One region of the Kocuria sp. UCD-OTCP genome, then DNA from elsewhere that is predicted to be linked to it. Evidence: riboswitches for the same ligand, from Rfam matches in the RefSeq annotation. Region 1 holds a riboswitch; the other holds the start of a gene.
The links. Region 1 has a riboswitch for cyclic di-AMP ahead of H488_RS34950 (NlpC/P60 family protein). Riboswitches for the same ligand answer to the same signal wherever they lie in the genome.
Positions count from the first base shown of each region.

Region 2: linked by a shared signal. The riboswitch ahead of H488_RS24285 (C40 family peptidase) and the one ahead of H488_RS34950 (NlpC/P60 family protein) in region 1 are both predicted to bind cyclic di-AMP.

Region 1 covers NZ_KB714684.1:43,642-57,141, forward strand. Annotated here, with positions in the region: gene H488_RS34930 (5-methylcytosine restriction system specificity protein McrC) at 1-1,015, opposite strand, end outside; gene H488_RS34935 (AAA family ATPase) at 1,012-2,781, opposite strand; gene H488_RS34940 (restriction endonuclease) at 2,787-3,698, opposite strand; gene H488_RS34945 (EcsC family protein) at 4,141-4,833, opposite strand; cyclic di-AMP (ydaO/yuaA leader) riboswitch at 5,519-5,703, shown strand; gene H488_RS34950 (NlpC/P60 family protein) at 5,709-6,209, shown strand; gene H488_RS34955 (ATP-binding protein) at 6,285-8,081, opposite strand; gene H488_RS34960 (pyridoxal phosphate-dependent aminotransferase) at 8,310-9,509, shown strand; gene H488_RS34965 (2-hydroxyacid dehydrogenase) at 9,506-10,465, shown strand; gene H488_RS34970 (SDR family oxidoreductase) at 10,559-11,341, opposite strand; gene H488_RS34975 (helix-turn-helix domain-containing protein) at 11,476-12,426, shown strand; gene H488_RS34980 (hypothetical protein) at 12,664-12,888, shown strand; gene H488_RS34985 (endonuclease/exonuclease/phosphatase family protein) at 13,112-13,500, shown strand, end outside.
Region 2 covers NZ_AOSQ01000013.1:17,808-27,788, reverse strand. Annotated here, with positions in the region: gene H488_RS36490 (hypothetical protein) at 1,315-1,566, opposite strand; gene H488_RS24305 (cold-shock protein) at 1,721-2,104, shown strand; gene H488_RS36005 (DUF3027 domain-containing protein) at 2,186-2,743, shown strand; gene H488_RS24300 (MFS transporter) at 2,797-4,017, shown strand; gene serC (phosphoserine transaminase) at 4,014-5,153, opposite strand; gene H488_RS24290 (metal-dependent transcriptional regulator) at 5,388-6,074, shown strand; cyclic di-AMP (ydaO/yuaA leader) riboswitch at 6,433-6,582, shown strand; gene H488_RS24285 (C40 family peptidase) at 6,588-7,247, shown strand; gene H488_RS24280 (C40 family peptidase) at 7,521-8,414, shown strand; gene H488_RS24275 (hypothetical protein) at 8,546-8,812, shown strand; gene H488_RS38395 (DUF4031 domain-containing protein) at 8,730-9,981, opposite strand, start outside.

The DNA of each region.
Region 1 (13,500 bases):
GCAATACCCCCTCGGTGCGCATGTCTTCCGCGACCTCGCCCTCCTGGCTCCGGACGTACGTGTACAGCTGGTAGAGGTGCTCCGAGCGGAGCCCTCCGCCGCGGTGCCCGAACTGCTTCGAGAAGGCGGTGGTGAACTTGGTGTCGAGCACAATCCGCCGCCGATGCCGTCGGTGCTCGACGACCACGTCCACCTCCATCACGGGCAGAAGCACGTCCATGGCACCCGCTGACGACGACGGCCAGCGGAGTTGCTGCTTGCCCACGGACCATCCCTGCGGCCGCAGGTGCACGGCGTAGAACCGGCGGACCGCCTCCTCGAACAGTCTGCGGAGGCTGTGTTCCGAGTAGTCCAGCCCGCGGAGCACCGCTCGGCCCGTGGAGTGGCTGGGCAGGGCCAGCTCGAGCAGGAGCTGGGCGGCGGCGACCATCCTGCGGTCGTCGCTGTCGAAGTGGCTGTAGGTCTGCCTCCTCGGCGTCAAGGGATCCGGGCGCTCCGCGGTGACGCCGAGGCGTTGCATGTCGGCCGCCACAGAGCGGCAGTCGTGGGCCAGGGTCGACGTGCGTGACGGGTCGACCGACCGCACAGCTCTCGTGTCACCCAGCCACCGCGCCGCCGTCAGGAGCGCAGCGCAGACATAGCGGTTGCGCGGGGTGTCCACCGTGAGCTCCTCGAAGTCGCAGGCGACCTGCCCGCGCTCCAGCAGCATGCCGCGGGCGGTGGTGATCTGATCGACCCGGTCCCGCACGTGCGCGAGGACCTCGTGCCTGGCCACGTACCCGGGGGTCATCCCGCGTCGCAGGCGGCTGCGGACCTCGGCGAGCAGGATGCGCGCGGCCAGGTCCGCCAGCGCTGTGGGATTGCCCTCCGCCTGGACCCGCTCGGACGCGGAGAGGTGCTGGTAGAGCTCCGAGGCGTACAGGTAGAGCAACCAAAGGTTCCGGATGGGGATCCGGGTAGATCCTTCGCCGACGACGACGCCCACGCTGCCGTCGTCGGGCTCCTGCACCGTCATGCCCGGGCGGCGAACAGCCGGTCCGCCGCGGCCTCCGCGCGGTCCGGAGCGTCGAACCAGTACTCGTGAAGCAGTGGACGGATGGAGGTCTCCACCTGCTCGTGGAACCAGGCGCCGGCGTCGTCGACGACGTCCACCGGGGTCACAAAGCTGTGCCCGATGACGAAGTTCTTGCCCAGCGAGGGATCCGCTCGGATCTCCTCGTTGAGGCAGTCGATGCCAGCCTTAACCGCGCGCACGAAAGCTTCCGCATCTCCACGGGACGTCCTGATCCGGGAGGCCGTCCACCGCATCCACGCCTCGTTGAGCTGGGGTTCCAGGGTGACGAACGAGAACCGGCGGCGCAGTGCCAGATCGACCAGCGCCAGCGACCGGTCGGCGATGTTCATCGTGCCGACCACGTGCAGGTTCGGCGGCAGCCAGACGCCGCCCTCGTCGTCGTCCTTCTGGACGTACGTGAGGTGCATGGCGTGCTCTTCGGACCGCTTGGACGCTTCGACCAGCGTCAGCATCTCGCCGAGGGAGCGCGCCGGGTTGCCACGGTTGATCTCCTCGATCACCATCACGTGGCTGAGCTCCAGGTTCTTCCGCGCTTGGTCGGCCAACTTCAGGAACGGCCCGTCGGTCAGCACCAGGCCGGCCGCCCCGCCGTCGTCGGTCGCCTGCGGGCGGTATCCCCGGATGAAGTCCTCGTAGGAGGTGTTGGGATGGAATTGCACGACCCGGACGGTGTCCGCGCGACGTGCGCCGGCGAGGATCCACCCCAGCCGCTGAGCCAGCCACGTCTTGCCGGTTCCGGGCGCTCCTTGAAGGATGACGTTCTTCTTGTGCCGCAACGTGTGGAGCACAGACTCGATCTCCGCGCGCGGCAGGAAGCACCCGTCGGCGAGGAGATGGTCCACGCCGTAGCCGGCATCGTCCAGCGCGACGCCATTCTCCTCCCCGGCCCCCGCGGGAGCTGCTGCGTAGCGCTCGGGGAAGAGATGTTCACGAGTGGTCACGGTGCCCTTCGTCCCTTCGGCGTCGGCGGACATGTCCGCGATGCTGTGATGCCGCGCGGTGGGGGTGGCCAGGTACTCGTGCACCTGCCGGAGCAAGGTCACGTATGCCACGGCTGCCCCGGCGTCCTCGGGCCGTGGCAACTGGATGCCAAGCATGTCCCGGGCGAGTTTCACGTGGCTCCGCTGCAGCGGGAAGAACGTGCGGGGCCGCGCATAGAACAGGCCCGTGGCGATCCTCCAGCCGAGATCGAACTTCTCGAACAGCGCTTCAAGGGCAGCCGTGAACTCGGCTTCACAGGAGGGGTCGTCGAAGTGGTCCGCCCATGCGCAACCGGTGACGAACACCCGCCAGAGCCGATCGACCTCGTCCGTCCGCGTTTTCGCGTAGTGGAACCACCAGGCCTGCTTCAGGCGGGTCATCGTCGCGCCGGCAAAGTTCGTGGGCACGGGAAGGTCCAGTCCGAGCTGCTCGGCTACGAGCTCCGCGAGCCGGGTACGACGCCCGTCCCTGTCATCCTGGCTGTACAGCCACATGAACGTGAACGGGCACATGTCCTCGACAGGTCCCTCTGTGTCGTTCAGGAACACGTCGGGATAGACCTTCGAGCCGATGTCGGCCCGCACCGCGTCGAACGCCCGGGCAAGTGGCACCCGGTCGTCACGGAAGTCCAGCAGCCGGGTGGCCACGGCTTCGTAGAACGGAACCCAGGGGAAGGGATCGTCTGGCGAGATCTCCGCGTGGTCAGCAGTCTCCGTCGTGGCCACGTCCGTCACCGCCCCTCGGACTCGCGGTCCACGACGTAGACCTCCCGCAGTGGCATCCGGGAACGCCACTTCTGCGGCAGGTCCTTGTAGTGGCGCAGCGTCGTCTCCACGACGTCCTGGCCGGTGAGCAGTCGGAGGTCCTGACGCACGCGCTCCAGGTCCACGGCGTCCTTGCTGTAGCTGCCCATGGTGACGAAGAGTCCCAGTTCCCCGACGGAAAGCGTGCCGATGAGACGCTGGACGTCCGGACGGCTCTGCACGGCAGCCGTGTGCTTGCACTGCACCTTGAGCAGCGGAGGCTCGAGACCCAGCGGGTCCTTGTGCGCGACGACGTCGACGCCACCGTCCGCCACGTAGGGAGTCACCCGCGCCTGATAGCCGAGCGCGCGCAGCAGATCGGCGGTGAAGTACTCGAACTCCTCGTGCGTCAGCTCCTCCAGCAGGGTCTTGCGCACGAAGTCCTCGGTGTACTGGTGGAGCTTCCCGGCGCTGGGTTCGTCGGCGGCCCACTCGTCGAGGTGCTCCGGCTCCTCGTCGACGACGACGGGACGTGAGGCATCCTCGACCGTCCCAGACGGCTGGTCGAGGTAGGCCAGGAAGGCAGCCACGTTGTTCTTTACGCGGAAGAGCGTCAGCGCGGACCCGATCTCGTACAGGGCCTTCTGCGGGAAGATGCCCCGGGGGACGCCCGTGCGGATCCATTCCACCCGGCGGCGGTGGTAGTGCTCCTCCACCTCGGGGTGGAACTCGTACTCACCCACCACGCGGCCGAAGTTCAGGGTGCCGTCCGGCTTGTACGGAGCGATGACCAGGTCGCCGATCTGCATTTCGAAGGTGAAGCGCAGCAGGATGCCGGCCCACACGGGAATGGCCCCCGGCTTGGCCTCCGGATAGGCGCGCTCCACGGCCGCCTTCATCCGAGTTCGATCGTTGCCAATTGCCCTCAGGTCGCGGATCTCATCCCACCCGACACTGACGAATCCCTCGTCAACCAGCTCGTTTCTGAGTGCGTCGTTGTGGATGCCCCATATCGCAGTCGTCGGCATACGTTCCCCCTTCTCCTAGTCACTTGTAGAGACGCTTGGCTGTTGCAGTTGGAAATTGCCCATCCTTAGCGTATGTCCGGACGCGTTGGCGAACTGGAGTCTCAGTTCCTCGGTGCTACTTCAGGACTCGGATGCTCCAGAAACTCGCCGCCGCGCCGGCCAGCGGGTGCATCCCGCGGAGCGGACCACTTCTGGGCGCGGCCATGATGATCAGGACCCGCGTCATGGAGACCTGTGCCCATGGCCGGAACGACCGCGATGTGCCCGGGAATCTCACACTGATCGGGCGACCCATCTGCATGTCCCGAGGTCGCTATCGGCAGCCCGCGCTGTCGTCCGGGAAGTTGAACTTCGCCCAGGTGCCGACTGCCCGAGTGCTGGCAAAATTGACGCCCCCGCCGACTATGCCGCCTGCAACAGGCGCGAGCTTGGTGAGGTTCACGACGCCCTTGGATCCCGCCTTCGTGACCAGGCGAAACCCGACCTTTTTGTTGATTTCGATCAGCACCTGACCAGGCACCTTCTTGATCACACCGATGGCCGTTTTCGTGCCGATCTCGACTCCTGCGGCGGCCAGCACCTCGGTCGCCGAGGAGCCGATCAGCGAGATGAGGACGACGGAACGCACCTCCTCGGACCGAAGGTCGTACCCGCGCAGGTACGCGATCGCTCCCGCCAGACGCGCCTGGGCTAGCCAAAGCGCGGTGAAGTCTGCAGGCAGGGCGACAGGCAAGGTGATCAGTCCGCCCAGGCCCGACAGGAATCCGGAGCTGGAGGTGAGCCGCACGTGGGTTGCGATGAGGCGCTGGATGGCCTTTTCGACGTCACCATGCCTGGCCAGGTGCTGCTCCGCGATTTGGACCGAACTCTTCCACGGACCTTTGCCGTCGACGCCGACGTTGAGCACCGTCTCCGCGACATGCATTGCCCGGGCGCTGAGTTTCTCGGGTGCCGTCGCATCAGCGGGTTCCGTGGCTTCGGGCGCGGCGTCGGCGTCGGCGTCCACATGATTTCGCATAAGTGAAGGCTATCCGCTCGCAGCGGCCACCGAGCGCACATACCTTCTTCGGCGACGCTGAGGCGCCTCCGGCAAGCTCACGTCGGTGGAGTACGAGACCATCCCAAACCAGAGCGTCGACCTGGCGGCCAGATCAAACGAGTCAACGACAACTTCGACCGCCCCAACGGTGCGCTGTTGACCCTCAGGGGTGCAACGCGCCCCCCGCACGTACCTGGAAAGAAAGCCAACTCTCACCGGGCAATCACCACGAACGCAGTCATTTCTTTTTGCTAATTCGTGTCTGGACCCTAAGCCGTACTAGAAAAGCGTCTATACCGCCCCGGAGGGAAAGGGCCGCTCACGTCGACGACCAATGGTTTTGTGGAGCTTTCCCGGCAAACTGTCACGCCATAACGCGGGTGCCGCCACCGGACATGCCGCCTCAGAGCATGGGCGTGCCCACCCACCGGTACGACCTCGGTAGAGCCCCAAGTCAAGTCCACTTATGTCTCGAGTTGAGCCTCCGTAGCGGTCTCCACCGGCGCCCCTCAGCGAGCAACTTCATCTGGACGAGGAGGCGCACTGCTCGGCCGACACAGAAGCCGAGACACGCCCGTGATCAAAGCGAGACTTTTCCGTTATCTTTCGATTAGTGTTCTCTCCGTGCCGGTCGCCTCACCGATCGACATCCCCGTGCACATCGCCGAATTCTGCCGGTGCCCGGGCCCCCATGTATATCGCTCGGCAGAAGCGGGGGAACCATGAACGGTCCCTCCCCCGGGACCTAGGGGTTAAGTCGTCAGGGCCCCCATCCTGACGACCGGGTGTCTCCCACCCGCATCCGACAGCTCACCTCGCAGGCAAGAGGGAGGACATCACTCATGCCCGTTTTCCGCTCCCGCACGCCCCGCCACCGCGCCCAGAGCACGTTCCGTCTCGGACGCACCGCGATCCTGGCGGTCGCCGGCGGCGCCCTGGCGCTCAGCAGCGTGGCCCCGGCCCAGGCCGCCCCCGTCGCAGCCCCCCAGCAGCTCGTCAGCATCCAGTCCCAGTCCGGCAAGGCCGCGACCATCGCCGCGGCGGCCAAGAACCAGCTCGGCGTGGGCCAGGACTGCACCGCCCTGGTCACCAAGTCCCTGCGCGCCGCCGGGATCAACCACCACGGGTGGCCGGCCTCCTACCTGAAGCTCGGCACCCGGGTCTCCGCCGCCCAGGCCCAGCCCGGCGACCTGGTCTACTACGCCAACGGCGGCATGGGCTTCGCCCACATCGCCGTGTACATCGGCGGCGGCAAGGCCGTCCACGGCGGCTGGAACGGCAACCAGACGGTCATCCAGACCGTCAACGTCGGCTCCGGTCCCGTCTACATCCGAGTGCGCTGACACTCCACGCAGGATGCGGGTGTGCGGTTCCCGTCCCGACGGGAACCGCACACCCGAGTCTCGTTACGGGGCGCCTCAGGACACCGAGAGGCGTCGGACTCCTTCAGCCGTGACCCTGTACCGGCGCTTGCGACTGGTGGGAGGAGCCGTAGCCTCGAGCATGCCACGGCCGATGAGCTCGTTGATCCGGCTCAGCGTCCGGCTGTAGGTCCATCCCAGGTGGGCGGCCACCGGTCGCGTGGCATCCAGGCCCTCCGCACCCACAGCACGCAACACGGACTCCAAGTCTTCGTCCAGGACGATCGTCCCGCCGGGTCGAGGCGCCGACCTTTCGGGTGGGCTCGATGGGTCGACATCGGGCCCTGCCACTCGGGAAGACAGCGCGACGTCCGGAAAGAGCTGATACCGGGCATAACGTCTCCCGCCAGAACGCTCGGCCAGCCCCCGGTCCACGAGGTCAGTGAGTGCCGCGGTGGCTTCCCGGCTGTCGAGTCCCCAACTTCGCAATCGCTCGTTGGACACCTCGGTGCCGTGGTGGAGCATCGCCAGGGCCATGTGCTGGGCATCGGTGAGGCCGGTGACGCACAGGGAGGCGATCCATTCCACGGTGTCGGTGTCGAGAAGGGCATGCCGGGGAACGGTGACCTTGACGTGACTCAGCGTGGCCTCGAACTCGGGCGGGGTCATGCCTGCAGCGCGCAGCGTCGCCATGATCCGGGGAATGCCCGACCCCCTGTTCTCGCAGACCACCTCGCGCCGGCCCGGGAGTTCGACGTCGGAGAGCAGACGAGCAAGCAGACCGTTGCGCGAGGACGTGATCTCATCCGCGCCGAGCCCCCCGACCTCGACGCCGCCGTAAAGCGAACCCGGGTTCTTGACGACGAGCCGATCTGCATAGAGCTCGATCTGCACTTGGGTCCCCCTGGCCAAGGGCCCGTAGTCCCGGTGCATCAGGGCGTTGACCACGAGCTCGCGCACGGCTTCGAGCGGGTACTCGTATCGGTCCGACCGTCCAGCCCCCTGGATGACGGCGCCACGCAGCATATTGCGCTCCACCGCGGCCACTGCGTCCTGCACCATGACCGGCAGCGGACCGTCGACGGTCTGGTTGTCGAGAAACCGTCGTCCGTCCTGGGTGCTTTCGCCCATGGTGGTTCCCGGCAGCGCCACGAAGGTGACGTTGAGCTGCGGGAAGAACTGCTGCGGGTAGATGCCCAGGCACAGCAGGCCCGCCAGTGACGGAACGAGGTTCTCACCGTCCCGCACCAGTACGCCCAGGCGGGTGAGAGCGACGTCGTCGGACACTCCGGCGAAGGCCCGAGGGGAGCGCTCCCGCACGCGGGTGAGCAGCGCGGAGACCGCTTGGGGGTCGAGGTCAGCGAGCGCGGCCTCCCTGACCGGCTGCTGATCATCGGTGGGTTGGCCCTGGTTGGCGAGAAGCTGAGTGACCTCGTACTGGGTCAGTTTCCGATCACCGTCGCCCACGCGGAGGTAAGAACCTCCGTAGACACCCCGGGCCGTCACGTAGCACGGCTTCTCGCCGGAGTTCATCTCCGGGACGTCGATCCGGACGATGCGGGCTCCTTCGAACGGCTCGATGGCGATCTCGCACCGCACCGCGGGTGTCATGGAGTCCGCCGCCATGCCTGCCGCAGCATCCCGGATGGCATCGGCGTCGAACGACGCCACCGGCGTGAAGTCCTCGTCCTCACTCAGTCCGAGGAGAACGATGCCTCCCTCCCCGTTACTGAAGGCACTCAGGGTCTCCTTAAGGGATTTCGGCATTCCTCCCGCCGCCGCTTTGACCTCCACTTGCGTGGGCTCGGCTCCGCGACGACGGAGATCGGCGACGACCGCGTGTGTTTCGCTCACGGAACTCCCCCACTCGTTCTCTCATTCACTTGTCACTCACTCATTGTGCCTGAATGAGGAGTGAATGACAGAGTGAGCACTTGAATGAACCTTCAGGTCGCTCGGCGCTCGTTGCCTCCATGTAGGACATCATCCTGAAGCCGCTCTTCCCAGGCTGATATATGAGTCGTATGCTCGACCCGGATCCGCCAGCGGACCGATCGCCAACTCGACGAGGAGTGGGACAGCATGCGCCAACTCGCGCACCGGCTCGAACGGCTGGGCACCGAAACCGCCTTCAGCGTCGCCCAGGCCGCGGCCGCCTGGAAGGCGGGAGGGAACCGCGTGTACCCCTTCCACCTCGGCGACATCAACATCCCGACGGCCCCGCACATCATCGAGGCGATGGACCGGGCCATCGCCGACGGCCACACGGGCTACTGCCCCGGTCCCGGCATCCCGCAGCTGCGCGAGGCCCTCGCCGAGGACATCGGCTCGCGCCGCGGCATCGGCCTCAGCCCCGAGAACATCGTCGTGATGACGGGCGGCAAGCCCGTCATCACGAAGTTCCTGCAGGCGGTCATGAACCCCGGCGACGAGGTGCTCTACCCGAATCCCGGCTTCCCCATCTACGAATCGCAGATCGAGTACCTCGGGGGCACGTCGGTGCCGTACCGCTACCTCCCCACGGAGGACGGCTTCGCGATCGACCTCGACCAGGTGCGCGCCTCGATCACCCCGAGCACGGTCGCCATCATCTACAACGACCTGCAGAACCCCATCTCGGCCGAGTCGACGGCGGCCGAGCGCGAGGCCGTCGCGCAAATCGCCCAGGAGCACGATCTCTGGGTGCTCTCCGACGAGGCCTACTTCGAGACGCGCTACGAAGGGGCCTCGAGCTCGATCGCGTCGCTCCCCGGCATGGCCGAGCGCACCGTCATCCTCTACACGTTCAGCAAGAAGTTCTCCATGACCGGCTCACGCCTCGGCTGCGCCGTCACGCCGCCAGAGATCGCCACGGTGCTCGGCACGCTCAACACCAACGACGAGTCCTGCACCACGCACTACGTGCAGTGGGCCGGCATCGAAGCGCTCCGCGGCCCCCAGGAACCCGTGCAGGAGACACTCGACATTCTGCGCGAGCGCCGGGATGCCGCATGCGAACTCGTGAACGCCATCCCCGGCATGCACGTGGCCGTACCGCAGTCGACGTTCTACCTGTTCCCCGACGTCACCCAGACCATGGAGAGCATGGGCTACACGGCGGTCGGTGACTTCGCCACGGCGGCCCTGCAGCAGACCGGCGTCTCCTTCTGCACGCGGGAGCACTTCGGCCGGCGCCAGCCCGGCGAGGACCGGCAGTACATCCGGCTCGCCTACTCGGGCATCGACGTCCCCGACATCCGCGAGGGCCTTGGCCGCCTGCGCGAGTGGATCGAGACGGCATGAGCCGGGTCGTCGTCACGGGACGGGTGCCCGACGCCGCGGTCGAAAAGCTCCGCGCCGCCCACGAGGTCGAGATGTGGCCGGATCCGGAGCCGATCGGCCGCGAGGAGCTCCTGCGCCGGGTGGCCGGGGCGGATGCCGTCGTGAGTCTGCTCACTGAGCGCATCGACGCCGAGCTGCTCGACGCCGCCGGCCCGCAGCTACAAGTGGTCGCGAACGTCGCCGTCGGCTACGACAACATCGACGTGCCCGCCTGCAGCGAACGCGACGTCGTGGCGACCAACACCCCCGGCGTGCTCACGGACGCCACCGCCGACATCGCCTTCGGTCTGATCCTCATCGCGACCCGTCGGCTCGGCGAGGGGGAACGGCTCATCCGCTCCGGCCAGGACTGGAAGTGGGGCATGTTCTTCCTGCTCGGCAGCAGCCTGCAGGGCAAGACCCTCGGCGTCGTCGGCATGGGCGCCATCGGTCAGGCGACCGCGCGGCGGGCCAAGGCCTTCGGCATGGAGATCGTCTACCAGTCGCGCAGCGAGATCGATCCCGGGATCGCCGCCGAGCTGGGCGCCCGGCGGGTCGATCTCGACGAGCTGCTGAGCGTCTCCGACGTCGTGTCGCTGCACTGTCCTTATGGGCCCGCCACGCACCATCTGATTGGCGCCGAGCAGCTGGCGGCGATGAAGAACTCGGCGTACCTCGTCAACACCGCGCGCGGACCGATCGTCGACGAAGCGGCGCTCGCGGCCGCCCTCCGCGAGGGCCGGATCGCGGGCGCCGGACTGGATGTCTACGAGCACGAGCCCCAGGTGCATCCCGAGCTGCTGGAGCTCGACAACGTGGTGCTGGTACCGCATCTGGGCTCCGCCACGGTGGAGACACGCACCGCCATGGCGGTGCTCGCCGCCGACAACGTGCTCGCCGTGCTCGGCGGGCAACGGCCGCCGACACCGATCGGGTAGCAGCAGGGCGGCCGGTTCCACCTCGAGCGGCGTGGGATTCCGGTGCCACGTCCCCGGCAGGACGGCTACGGCGGTGACGCAGGCGGCCGTCCCTCACAAGGCGTTGCTGAGCCAGTCCTCGAACCGGGTCGGGGCGGTCGTGAAGTCTCCTCGGGGCAACAAGCCGCCGTTGCCGAGGGCGGTCAACGGCACCGGCACCCGGAGCACCTTCCGACGTCCTCCACGGTGCTGCTCGATCGCACGGGCGAGGTCCGCCATGTCGCGGACCTCGGGCCCGGCGATGACGGCGTCGTCGGAGGTTGCGGAGCCGCTGGGCTCCAGGGCACGGTCGGCGACGAACGCGGCGGCATCGTCGGCGGCCAGCGGCTGGGAGCGCATCCCGGGCACCGCGGAGAGCGGGCCGATGCGCATCTGCGACAGCAGGGTCTCGGCCAGTTCGTACCACTGCGCCGAGGCCACGAATGTGACCGGGACGGGCCCGGCACGGTAGGTCTGCTCCTGGGCGGCCTTGCCCGCGTAGTAGCCCATCCACCGGTGCACCTCGGGCTCCCGGGCGTTGAGGATCGTGACGCACACGATCCGGGACACCCCTGCCTGCTGTGCCGCCGCCACCACGTTGCGTGCGGTGGTGGTGAAGAAGTCGACGGCGCGCTTGCGGGACAGTGTCGCCAGGTGGAGGCAGTCCACCACGGTGGAGACCCCCTCGAACGCGGCGTCCAGGCCTTCGCCGGAACAGACGTCGATGCCTTGCCCGCGGGAGACCTCGTCGACGTCGACCCCGCGCTCGCGCAGCTGTGCCACCACCCGTGCGCCCAGCTGCCCGGTCGCTCCCAGGACCGCCACCTTCCTGCGCTCGCCCTCGCCCGTGCTCTCCATGGCCCACCGTCCTCTTCCCGCCGTCCGTGCCTCGGTGCTGCTGGCCTCGATTCTCCTCGCGTGCCCTCCCCGCCGCGACTGTCAGTTTTCGGACTTCCGTCGACTTCCTGCCGCACTGCTGGGAGCATGGACCCATGATCAGCAACGTGGCCGTCATCGTGTTCGACGAGGTCTCCCCCTTCGAGCTCGGGGTGGCCTGCGAGGCCTGGGCGATCGACCGCTCGGGTGACGGCCTGCCCGTCATGGACTTCGCCGTGTGCAGCCCTGATGGGCAGCCGGTCCGCACGATCGCCGGCTTCGACGTGGCGGTCCAGCACGGGCTCGACCGGGTGGCGGCGGCGGATCTCGTGGTCCTCCCCGCCATGTCCCGGGACATCCCGGTCCCGGAGGAGGTGGTCCACGCGCTGCGCGCGGCCCACGACCGTGGCGCCCGGCTCCTGTCCATCTGCTCGGGCGCCTTCGTCCTGGGTGTCACCGGCCTGCTCGACGGCCGCCGCTGCACCACCCACTGGATGCACACCGCGGAGCTGGCCGAACGGTTCCCCGCCGCGCAAGTGGTGCCCGAGGTCCTCTACGTGGAGGACGGCAGCATCCTCACCAGCGCCGGCACCGCGGCGGGCCTCGACGCCTGCCTCCACCTGTGGCGCCAGGAGTTCGGCTCGGCGGCCGCCAACACCGTGGCACGGCGCATGGTGGTGCCGCCGCAGCGCCAGGGCGGGCAGGCCCAGTTCATCAAGGACCCGGTCCCCGAGCGCCGGGCCGAGACGCTGGACCCGCTGCTCACCTGGATCGTGGGACACCTCGACGAGCCGCTCGACGTCGACGCCCTGGCCCGGCGCGCCGCCATGTCACCGCGCACCTTCGCCCGCCGCTTCCGCGACGAGACGGGCACCACCCCGCATGCCTGGATCACCGCGCGGCGTCTGCACCGGGCCGAGCAGCTCCTCGAGGAGACCGATCTGCCCGTCGAGCGCATCGCCGCGGACGTGGGCTTCGGCAACGCGGCCACACTGCGCCACCACTTCACCCGGATCCGCCGGCTCAGCCCGCAGCAGTACCGCCGTCGCTTCGCGACCACCGCCTGAGCACCGCTTTTTTGAGCACCTCGGCCGCGAGATCGCGGCCGACGAGCTCCGTCATGGCCGCGATCGCGAGCAAGCGTTCCGCTCATCCGGGACTCCGCGGCAGAGCGTCGACAGACTTGGCAGAAAACGACCGGAGGTAGTCATTTCTGCCACTCGTGCGAGAGACTCCGGCCGACGAGGCTTGTCAGCGTGAGGGTGAGCCGGATCGGCCGGCACACCGCAGGCAAGGAGCTCATCATGATCTCGTTCGTGTTCCTGGTGCTGGCCGCAGCCGCTGTGCTGTCGGTGTACACAGTGATCGGCCGCCTGGCCGCACCCCCGGAGGAGAGGGTGCCGTGGCGCCACCTCGGCTGGGACGGCTGGATTCACACGCTGCGGCGCAGCCTGGCCTTCCTGGGCGACCCGGTCGCCACGCAGGATGATCCGCACTCGGCGACGCCGTCGGGCATCGGAGCCCGATGAGCGGTCAGCCCGGCCGCGCCGCTCATCAACCCGCCGTGCTTTTGGTCTGAACCAATCCATTGACGGACAAATTGGTCTAGTCCAAGATGAACGAGTGGCATAGATCACTTGTCCGGAGCCCGAAAAGGACCCTCGTGATGCTCACACCGGGAAGCCCCGGCATGCCGCCGCCCTGTCCATCGCCCCCTGAGATGGCGCCGCCCCACCACGAGGAGAACTCACCATGTTGAAGAAACTGCTGACCACGGGTTCCGTTGCAGCCCTGATCACCGGCAGCACCCTGCTCGGCGCCGGACCGGCCCTCGCCGCCCCCTCGAAGGCCGGCGAGAAGAGCACCGAGGTGACCGTGATGTCCTTCAACATCCACTACGGCGCGGACGGTGACAACCAGTTCGACCTCGAGCGCACAGCGTCGGTGATCGAGGATTCCGGCGCCGAGATCATCGGCCTGCAGGAGGTGGACAACCACTGGGGCTCACGCAGTGAGTTCCTGGACGAGGCGGAGTGGCTCGCCGAGCGGCTCGACATGCACGTCGTATACGGCGCCAATCTGGACGAACCACCGCTGCCCGGCGATGTGGACAACCGCCAGTACGGCAACGCCATCCTCAG
Region 2 (9,981 bases), on a different contig from region 1:
GCCCACCAGGCCGAGTTCGGCGGCCTCCGTCAGCATCCCCGGGCCCCACCGGTCCAGGGCGCGGGCCAGGCGCGGGCGCCGCCAGCGGGCGAGCGCCAGCACGTCCTCGGGGCCGTGGCCCCCCGGCGCCCGCTCGGCGAGCTCGGCGTGGGCGGCCAGCAGCGCCCGGCGCACCACCGGGGCCTCCGGGGCGTGGGTGCCGCGGGTGAGGACCCCGACGACCGTGCCGTCCGCGAGGGGCAGGCCCACCGCGGAGGGGACGACGTCGGAGGCCAGCCACGACCGGACCACGTGCCACCACTGGCCGGCGCGCTCGGCGTCCTCGAAGGGCGCCGGCGCGGGACGCCAGGCCGAGGTGTCCGGGTCCAGCCGCACGAGCCCGGCCAGTTCGCCCAGACCGAGGAGCCGGACGAGCTCGGAGTGCTCGATCCCGAGGGCGGAGCGCAGCCGGCGCAGCTCGCGCACGCCGATCCCGCCCGCCCGCAGGGTGGTCAGCGGGCGGGCCCGCAGCTCGGCGCGCAGGGCCGCGGTCCGGCGCAGCAGCTGCTCGACCGCCGCCGCGGCGGCGTTGTCCCGCAGCCGGTCGGGCACCCGGAGGGCCGGCCCGACCGGCGGCTCCGGGGAGGTCGCGGCCCATGGGTCGGGCCCGCGCAGGAGCAGCCCGACCTCCCTCGGGAGCTCCACGTGGCGGGAGTCCACGGGGAGGAGGATGCCGTGGGCCAGGAGCCAGTCGACGGGCCGGGCGCCGGCGTCGACGGCCGGGTCGACACGGCGCAGGGCGTCCGGCAGAGCACCCACGGGACGGGAGCGGAACCGTTCGAGGACCTCCCGCGCGGGGGCGGGCCACTGCGCGAGGTCCTCGGCGGTGCGCAGCAGGGCCGCGGCCCCCGCCGCGTCCGGCGCCCCGCCGCGCAGCCGGGCGGCGAGGGCGGCGAGCACCGGCCGCGGACGGCCCAGGCCCGCCGGATAGCGGCCGAGGGCCTCCGCCAGGCCGGGCACGAGCCGGAGCGCGTCGTCGTCCCGGTGGACCAGGCCCAGACGGTGCAGCCGGTCCCAGGGCGGGCCGGCCAGCAGCCGCGCGGCGGGATCCTCCGGCGGGCCCAGCAGCACGGCGCGCTCGACGGCGTCCAGCTCGGGCCGGGAGAGGGCGTCGAGGGCCCGGCGCAGCCCCGCCCGGGACAGCAGGGCCTCGGCGAGGTCCTCGAGGGACTCCGTGCCCGGGCGCGCGGCGTCGGGCCGGGCCGCGAGCAGCTCGCCCAGCTCGGCGGGGGAGCGGGACGCGAGATCCCGGAGCAGCCCGTCCGGGAGCACGGATCAGGCCCGGCGGCGGCGCAGCAGGGAGCGCACGAGGACCGCGCAGAACAGCAGGAAGGCCACCGGGAACGCGAACCACGGCACCACCGTGAGCCCGTCCCAGGGGTCCGCTCCGACGGCCGTGAGCACGAGCAGCAGGGCGAGGCACACGGCGCACACCAGGCCGAGCACCACCGCGGAGACGCCGAGGACGTCGATCCCGGGGCGTCGGGCGGTGCGGGGCGCGGGCGCGCGGTCGTCGGAGACAGGCATGGCTCCAGGGTACCGAGCGCAACGGTGTGCCGCTGACCGCGCCCCGGCGGTCCCCGCCCCCGGAGCAGGGCTAGAATGGGAGGTTCCACAGGGTGGCTCGGCGGCAGGGACCGACGGGCCGCCCCTCCACGAACACGAGGACGAGGGAGACAGCGTGCCCACCGGCAAGGTCAAGTGGTTCGATGCGAAGAAGGGCTTCGGCTTCCTGGCGGCCGACGACGGCCAGGAAGTGTTCCTGCCCTCCTCGGCGCTGCCCTCCGGTGCCACCACGGTGAAGCCGGGCACGCGGATGGAGTTCGGGGTGGCCCAGGGTCGGCGCGGCGCGCAGGCGCTCTCCGTCCGGATCCTCGACCGGACCCCGTCGGTCGCGAAGAACGTCCGCAAGCCCGCCGACGAGATGGCGGTCATCACCGAGGACCTCATCAAGCTCCTGGACGAGATGTCCAACGGGCTGCACCGGGGCCGCTACCCGGACTCCGCGCACGGGAAGAAGATCGCCGCCATCCTGCGCACGGTGGCCGACAACCTGGACGTCTGAGGCCGCCGCGCCGTTGCCGTCCACCGATCCCGAGCAACCACCCGCCGGCCCCCGCCGGCACCCACCCGAGGGAGACCAGCAGTGACCGAGGAGACCGTCCAGGACGCGCCCGCCGAGGCCGTGCCGCCGGCGCCCGAGCAGGCGGCACCGGTGGCGGCGGCGCCCCGCCGTCGCCGGGCCCCGAAGCAGGACCCCCTGCTCGTGGCCGACGTCGCCACGGCTCGCGCCGGGGTGGAGCAGATCGCGGAGCCCTCGCAGATCGGCGGCGGTCACCGGGTGACGGTGGAGGAGGACCGGCTGGTCGTCCACCACTTCGAGTGCACCCTGCCCGGGTACCGGGGCTGGAACTGGTTCGCGAGCCTGGCCCGCGCCCCGCGCAGCAAGGCGGTGACGGTCTGCGAGGTCGGCCTGCTGCCGGGGGAGGATGCCCTGCTGGCGCCCGAGTGGGTCCCGTGGTCCGCCCGCGTCAGCGCCGAGGAGAAGGCCCAGGAGGAGCAGGACCGGGCCGAGGACGAGGCCGGGGAGACCGCGGCGGCCGGCGGGCCCGAGGGCTCCGGCGGCGCCCCCGACGGCGAGCCGGCGTCCGGTGACCGGGCCGAGGACACGCCGGTCCCGCCGCAGGAGGGCGAGGAGCTCTGACCGTCCCGCCGGGGACCGCGAGGACGGACGAGGCCCCGGAGCCCGCGCGCGGGATGTTCCGGTCCTTCCGGTTCCGCAACTACCGGCTGTGGTTCCTGGGCGCGCTCGTGTCCAACATCGGCACGTGGATGCAGCGCACGGCCCAGTCGTGGCTGGTCTTCGACGAGCTCTCGGACCACGACGCCACCGCCATGGGCGTGGTGACGGCCCTGCAGTTCCTGCCCCAGCTCTTCCTCGCGCCCTGGGCCGGCGTGCTCGCGGACCGGCTCGACCGGCGGCGCCTGCTGCTGTGGACCCAGACGGCCATGGCGGTGCTGGCGGCCGGCCTGGGGGCGCTGGTCCTGGCCGACGCGGCCACCCTGTGGCACGTCTACGGCTTCGCCCTCGCCCTGGGCGTCGTCTCCACCCTCGACGCCCCCGTGCGCCAGACCTTCGTCTCGGAGATGGTCGACGACGCATACCTCTCCAACGCCGTGGCCCTGAACGCGACCTCGTTCAACGCCGCACGGATGATCGGGCCCGCCGTGGCCGGCGTGCTCGTGGCCGCCATCGGCTCGGGCTGGGTGTTCCTCCTCAACACGCTGACCTTCGGCGCGATGCTCGCCGCCGTCCTGGCGATCCGCGCCGACGAGCTGCGCGGGATGCCGCGCTCCGGCCGGGGGCGGGGCCAGATCCGGGAGGGGCTGGCCTATGTGGCCGGCCGCCCCGACATCGTGGCGGTGCTGGTCACCATCTTCCTCATCGGCACCTTCGGGCTGAACTTCGCGGTCTTCCTGGCCGCCATGGCCGGACCCGAGTTCGGCCGGGGCTCGGAGACCTTCGGGCTGCTCAACTCGGTGCTCGCGGTCGGCACGGTGGCCGGGGCCCTGCTCTCGGCCCGGCGCCGCAGCGCCCGGCTGCGCTACGTCTACGGGGGCAGCGCCGTCTTCGCCCTCAGCTGCCTGGGCGCGGCGACGGCGCCCACCCTGCCGCTGTTCGCGCTGTGGCTGGTCCCCTGCGGGCTGTCCTCCCTGACCATCATGACCACCGCCAACGCGTACGTGCAGTCCACCACCTCGCCGGTGATGCGCGGACGCGTCATGAGCCTCTACATGGCCATCTTCATGGGCGGCACCCCGATCGGGGCGCCGGTCGTCGGCTGGATCACCGACGCCCTCGGGGCGCGCTGGGGCATGGGGGTCGCCGTGGCGGCGGGACTCGGCGGGGCCCTGGTGGGCTTCGTCGTCTGGCTGCGGCTGCGCGCGGAGCGCTCCGCGCCCGAGAACTCCGGCTAGCGCCCGGCTCCTCCGCGGAGCTGCTCGACGACGTGGTCCACGCAGGCCAGCAGCCGGGCGACGTCGTCGGGCTCGATGGAGACGAACGTGGCGATCCGCAGCTGGTTGCGCCCCAGCTTGCGGTAGGGCTCGACGTCGACCACGCCGTGGGCGCGCAGGACCGCCGCGACGGCGGCCGCGTCCACGGCGGCGTCGAAGTCCACGGTGGTGATCACGGTGGAGCGGTCCTCGGGGCGGGCCACGAACGGGGACGCGAAGGACGAGGCCTCGGCCCACCCGTAGACCAGGTCCGAGGAGGCCTTCGTGCGGGCCGCGGCCCAGGTCATGCCGCCCTGGTCGTTGAGCCAGCGGACCTGCTCGTCGAGCATCACCAGCGTGGCCAGGGCCGGGGTGTTGTAGGTCTGGTTCTTCCGGGAGTTCTCCAGCGCCGTGGTCAGCTGCAGGAAGTCGGGGATCCACCGCCCGGAGGCGCCGATCCGCTCGATCCGCTCGATCGCCGCGGGGGAGAACGCGCCCAGCCACAGTCCGCCGTCCGAGCCGAAGTTCTTCTGCGGGGAGAAGTAGTAGACGTCCGCCGCGGCCACCTCCGCGGCCATCCCCCCGGCGGCCGAGGTCGCGTCCACCAGCACCAGCGCGTCGTCCGCGATCCCGGAGGGCCGGTGCACGGGCGCGGCGACACCGGTGGAGGTCTCGTTCTGGGGCCACGCGTAGACGTCCACGCCCTCCTCCGCCCGGGCGTCCGGGCGGGTGCCGGGGGCGGACTCCACGATCGAGGAGGGCTCCAGGAACGGTGCGCCGTCGGTGGCCTGGGCGAACTTCGCGCCGAACTCCCCGAACACCAGGTGCTGGGCCCTCCGCTCGACCAGCCCGAACGCGGCGGCGTCCCAGAACGCGGTGGCCCCGCCCAGGCCCAGGAGCACCTCGTGGCCGGAGGGCAGGCCGAGGAACTGCGCGAGGCCCTCCCGCACCGAGCCCACGAGCTCCTGCACCGGCGCCTGGCGGTGGGAGGTGCCGAGCAGGCCGGCCCCGGCGCGCGACACGGCCTCGACCTGTGCCGGACGGATCTTGGAGGGGCCGGCGCCGAAGCGGCCGTCGGCGGGCAGCAGGTGCTGGGGGATGGTGACGTGTGCGGGCAACGGGCGCTCCCTCGTGGGTGACGTGCGGCGGGTGGTGCGCGACGGGCACGGCCGCCGCGGAGGCCGCTCGCGCCGTTCGCGACTCGGCCCATTCTGCCCCACCCGCGGACGGCGGGCCCCGCGGGCGCCTCCTCCCTCCGGGCGGCCGGAGGGCTCGCGCACTAAGCTCGTGCGGGAAGACCGGACCGGGCGGGATCCCCGGGCCGGGACGGCCGGACGAAGGATGACTGAGGCATGAGCGACCTGATCGACACCACGGAGATGTACCTGCGGACCGTCCTCGAGCTCGAGGAGGAGGGGATCACGCCGATGCGGGCGCGGATCGTCGAGCGCCTCGACCACTCCGGGCCCACGGTCTCGCAGACGGTGTCCAGGATGGAGCGGGACGGGCTGCTGACGGTGGGCCAGGACCGGTCGCTGCTGCTCACCCCTGCCGGCCGTGAGCGTGCGGTGCAGGTGATGCGCAAGCACCGGCTGGCGGAGCGGCTGCTCGCCGACGTCATCGGCCTGGACCTCGCCCAGGTGCACGACGAGGCGTGCCGGTGGGAGCACGTGATGAGCGAGCAGGTCGAGCGGCGGCTCGTGGACCTGCTGCACAGCCCCCGGTACTCGCCGTACGGCACGCCGATCCCCGGTCTGGCCGCCCTCGGGGTCGAAGAGAGCCCCGCAGCGGCGCACCCCTCCCTGCTCGACGCCGCCCGCCACGACCCGGACGGGTCGCACACCGTGGCGCTGCTGCCGGAGGTGGTCCAGGCGGACGCGGACCTCCTGGGCGTGCTGAGCGACGTGGGAGTGCTCACCGGGGCGGAGGTCACGGCCCGGGTGGACGGTCAGATCGTGCGCATCGAGGTGGCGGCCACGGGGCGGTCCGCGGAGATCGACCTGCGCACCGCCGCGGCCATCCGCGTCCTCGCTCCCTGAGGCGCCGCCGTCTCCCGGAGCGGGGCGGCGAACGGTTCTTCCCGGGTGTGGGGACGTTCACAAGCCACTTTCGGCCAGTCCGGCCCGAGCCGGACCCCGGAGGCGCGGCTTCCCTGGTGACAGGCGGATTCCCAGGGCGCTCGAAGACACTGCACAGCTCGTCACAGGTGCGAATTGATTCGACCTTTCCTCTCAATAGCTACTCATTGAGACCCGCAGCGTTGTCCGGCTGTTATCTGTCGTGATCAAAACGTGACACTTCCGTAATCTGTCATGTACTGTTCAACGCGTGCCGATCACTGGTCGGATCGGCGCCCTCGGAGCACATCGCCGAATTCTGCCGGTGCCCGTGGCCTCTACACAGAAACTGCTTGGCAGAAGCGGGGGAACCACTTTCGGTCCCGGTGATCCGGGTCCTTGGGGTTAAGTCGTCAGAGCGCGTGCGTTCTGCGGCCGGGTGTCTCCCACCCGAATCCGACAGCTCACCTCGTAGGCAAAGGGAGGAACTCAACCATGTCGCTTTTCACGCTGAACGCTGCCCGCCACCGTGCCGAGACCACCTCGCACGTCGTGCGCAACACCACCATCGCCGCCGCTGCCGGCGCCGCGATGATCGGCTCCGTCGCCCCGGCCCAGGCCTTCGCTCAGGCTCCCGTCGAGACCGGCGCGGCCTACTCGGCCCCGGCCTCCGCCTCGCTGGCCGAGTACTCCTCGTACACCTACCAGGCCCCGGTCGCCGCGCAGCCCGCCGCTCCCGCCTACGAGGCCCCGGCCCCGCAGCAGACCGCCGCCACCTCGAGCGTCACCCCGCAGTCCACCGCCACCACCGAGATCGCCCCGGCCGCCGGCGGCGTCGTGGGCACCGCGATGTCCGCGCAGGGTGCGGGCTACGTCTACGGCGGCACCGCCTACGGCGCCTGGGACTGCTCCGGCTTCACCCAGTGGGTCTTCGCCCAGAACGGCATCGACCTGCCCCGGACCACCTGGTCCCAGTTCGCGGCGGGCACCCCCACCGCCAACCCGCAGCCCGGTGACCTCGTCTCGCAGAACGGCGGCGCCCACGTGGGCATCTACATCGGCGGCGGCAAGATGATCTCCGCCCTCAACCCGACCCAGGGCACCCAGGTCCACTCCGTCAACGCCATGCAGCTGGACGGCTACTACACCTTCTGATCCGGTCCGCCGCCCGCGACGACCCCGCTCGTCGCGGGCGGCACCCGATCACCCCCCCCACCCCGCACGCCGAGAACCGCTCTCCCGGTTCCCGGCGGTGCCTGCTGTCCGACCGGACGGCGCCCCCTCCTCCGCTCGCCGGCCGTCGTTCCCGATCCCGGAACGCACCCCTGCCGGACACCGGCCCACCCCGCGCACTGCCCGGGGCGATCCGTGCTGTCACCCGCGCCCTCCGGCAGGCCCGGCTCCGAAAGAAAGTCGTCTGAACTCCTCATGACCCGTGATCTGACCTCCTCGAACGGCATCGGCTCGCTCTTCTCCGGCAAGGCCCGCACCGTGGCCGCCGTGGCCGCCTTCTCCGGGCTGGCCCTCGCCACCACCGTCTCCGTGCAGGCCGCTCCGGCCCAGGACGCCTCCGCCGACGCCCCGCTGTCCGCCGTGGCCGCGGCCACCCCCGCCGCGGCGCCCGCCGTGTCCCTCGAGCCCGTCGCCCACGTGCAGAAGGTCGAGTCCGACCGGAAGTCCGAGAAGAAGGCCGAGCGGCAGAAGGTCGAGACCCCGGTCGTCGCGGCTCCCGCCGTGGCCGCTCCGGCGCCGAAGGCCGCCGCCGCGCCCGCCCCGGTCGCCGCCCCGAAGCCGGCCGTGCAGGCGGCTCCGGCCCCGAAGCCCGCCGCCGCGCCGGCCCCGAAGCCGGCCCCGAAGCCCGCACCGGTCGCCGCGCCGAAGCCGGCCGTGCAGGCGGCTCCGGCCCCGAAGCCCGCCGCCGCGCCCGCCCCGAAGCCGGCCGTGCAGGCCGCTCCGGCCGCCCAGCGCACCGTCACCCCGCAGAGCTCGGCTTCCGGCAAGGGCGCGACCATCTCCTCCGCCGCCATGGGCCAGCTCGGCGTGGGCCAGGACTGCACCGCGCTCGTCACCAACGCGCTGCGCGCCGCCGGCATCAACCACCACGGCTGGCCGGCCTCCTACCTGAGCCTCGGCACGCAGGTCTCCGCCGGCCAGGCGCAGCCGGGCGACCTCGTCTACTACGCCGACGGCGGCATGGGTGCGGCCCACATCGGCGTCTACATCGGTGGCGGCAAGGCCGTCCACGGCGGCTGGAACGGCGGCACGACCGTCATCGACAGCGTCAACGTGGGCTCCGGCCCCGTCTACGTCCGCGTGCGCTGACCGCACGCGAGAGCACCGCTTCGGGTGCGCGGTTCCTGGTCGGCCAGACGGGAACCGCGCACCCGCTGTCATCCCGGCGCCCACCGCGCCGGCCACCCCGGCGCCCCGGCGGCGGCCGATAGACTGGCCCCATGTCCACCGACTACAGCCGCAACGCCCGCACGAGCCTGGATCGCGAGTACGCCTACATGGCCTACGGCATGATCGGCGGCGCCGTGCCAGGCATCGTGGCCGGCTTCGTCGTCGCCGCGTTCGTGGGGCACGCCGCGATGTGGCTCTCGGTGTTCGGGGGCATCGGGATCGTGCTCGGCCTGATCACCGGGATCCTGCTCCACCGGAGGCGGCACGCTGCGGCCGTGACCGAGGACCGCCGGGAGCGCGGCGCAGCGCCGGAATGACGTGCTCCCGCAGCAGCGGGGCCAGGTCCGCGGGCAGCGCGCCGGGGGAGTCCTCGTCGACGGGCTGCCAGCGCAGCTCCTCGATCTCCGCGAGCGGCACCGGCCGCCCCGTGAGAGGTGCCGTGAACACGGTGCACCGCACCCACGTGCCCGCCTCGTTCGCGGCCGGCGCCACGAACACCCCGAGCGGGCGCAGCTGGGCGGCGTCCAGCCGCAGCCCGACCTCCTCCGCGGTCTCCCGCACGGCGGCGGCCGCCGGGGACTCGCCCGGGTCGAGCTTGCCGCCCACCAGCATGAAGCGCTCCGTGCCCCGCTTGCGCACCGTCAGCAGCGCCCCGTCGTCGTCCCGCAGGCACACGGCGGTGATGGTCAGCACCTCGGCGTCCGCCGGGGGAGCGTCCGGGGACACCTCGGCGGCCGCGCGCAGCCGGCCGATCTCCTCGTCGAGGTTGCGGGCCGCCGCCGGACCCCACCGGTCCTGCGCCGCGGCGGTCCGGAACAGCGGATACCGGCCCCGGAGGTCCTCCAGCACCTCCAGCCGGGCCCGGGCGAACTCCGGTCCGGGCACGTGCGCGTACTCCTTCCGCACGCCCGCCGCGTAGGCGGCGTACCCGTCCGGGTCCGCGCCGAGCACGGAGAGGTCGGCGTCCAGGAGCACCCGTCCGGCGGCGTCCCCCTCGGGGACCCGGTGCCCGAGGGTGAGCAGGACGAGCCGCTCGACCTCCGCCACGAGCGGCGCGGCGAAGCCGGCGGCGCCCAGCCGGGTGCGGGCCAGCTCCGCCGACTCCCGCTCGTCCGCCCCGGGGCGGCCCCGGTAGACGGCGTCGTGGAACCACGCGGCGAGGACCAGGGCGGCGGACCGGTCGGGATCGAGGTCGACGCCGGGCCGCAGCAGGTCGACGGCCTCGAGCACCGCCAGCAGGTGGGCGGGACCGTGGTAGTGCCGGTGCGGCTCGCTCCACCGGTCCACGAGCTCCTCGCCCAGCGCCGGGTGCCCCGGGAAGCGGGCGGCCCACCGCCGCAGCAGGACCCGGGCGATCCGGTCCGGGCGCGCCCGCGCCGGGACGCGCAGCCCGCTGCGCACGAGCAGGCGCGTGAGCTGCCGCCCGTCGACCGGCACCGCGCCCGCGGCCACCGCCCGCCGGTACAGGCTCTCCGGCACGTCGTAG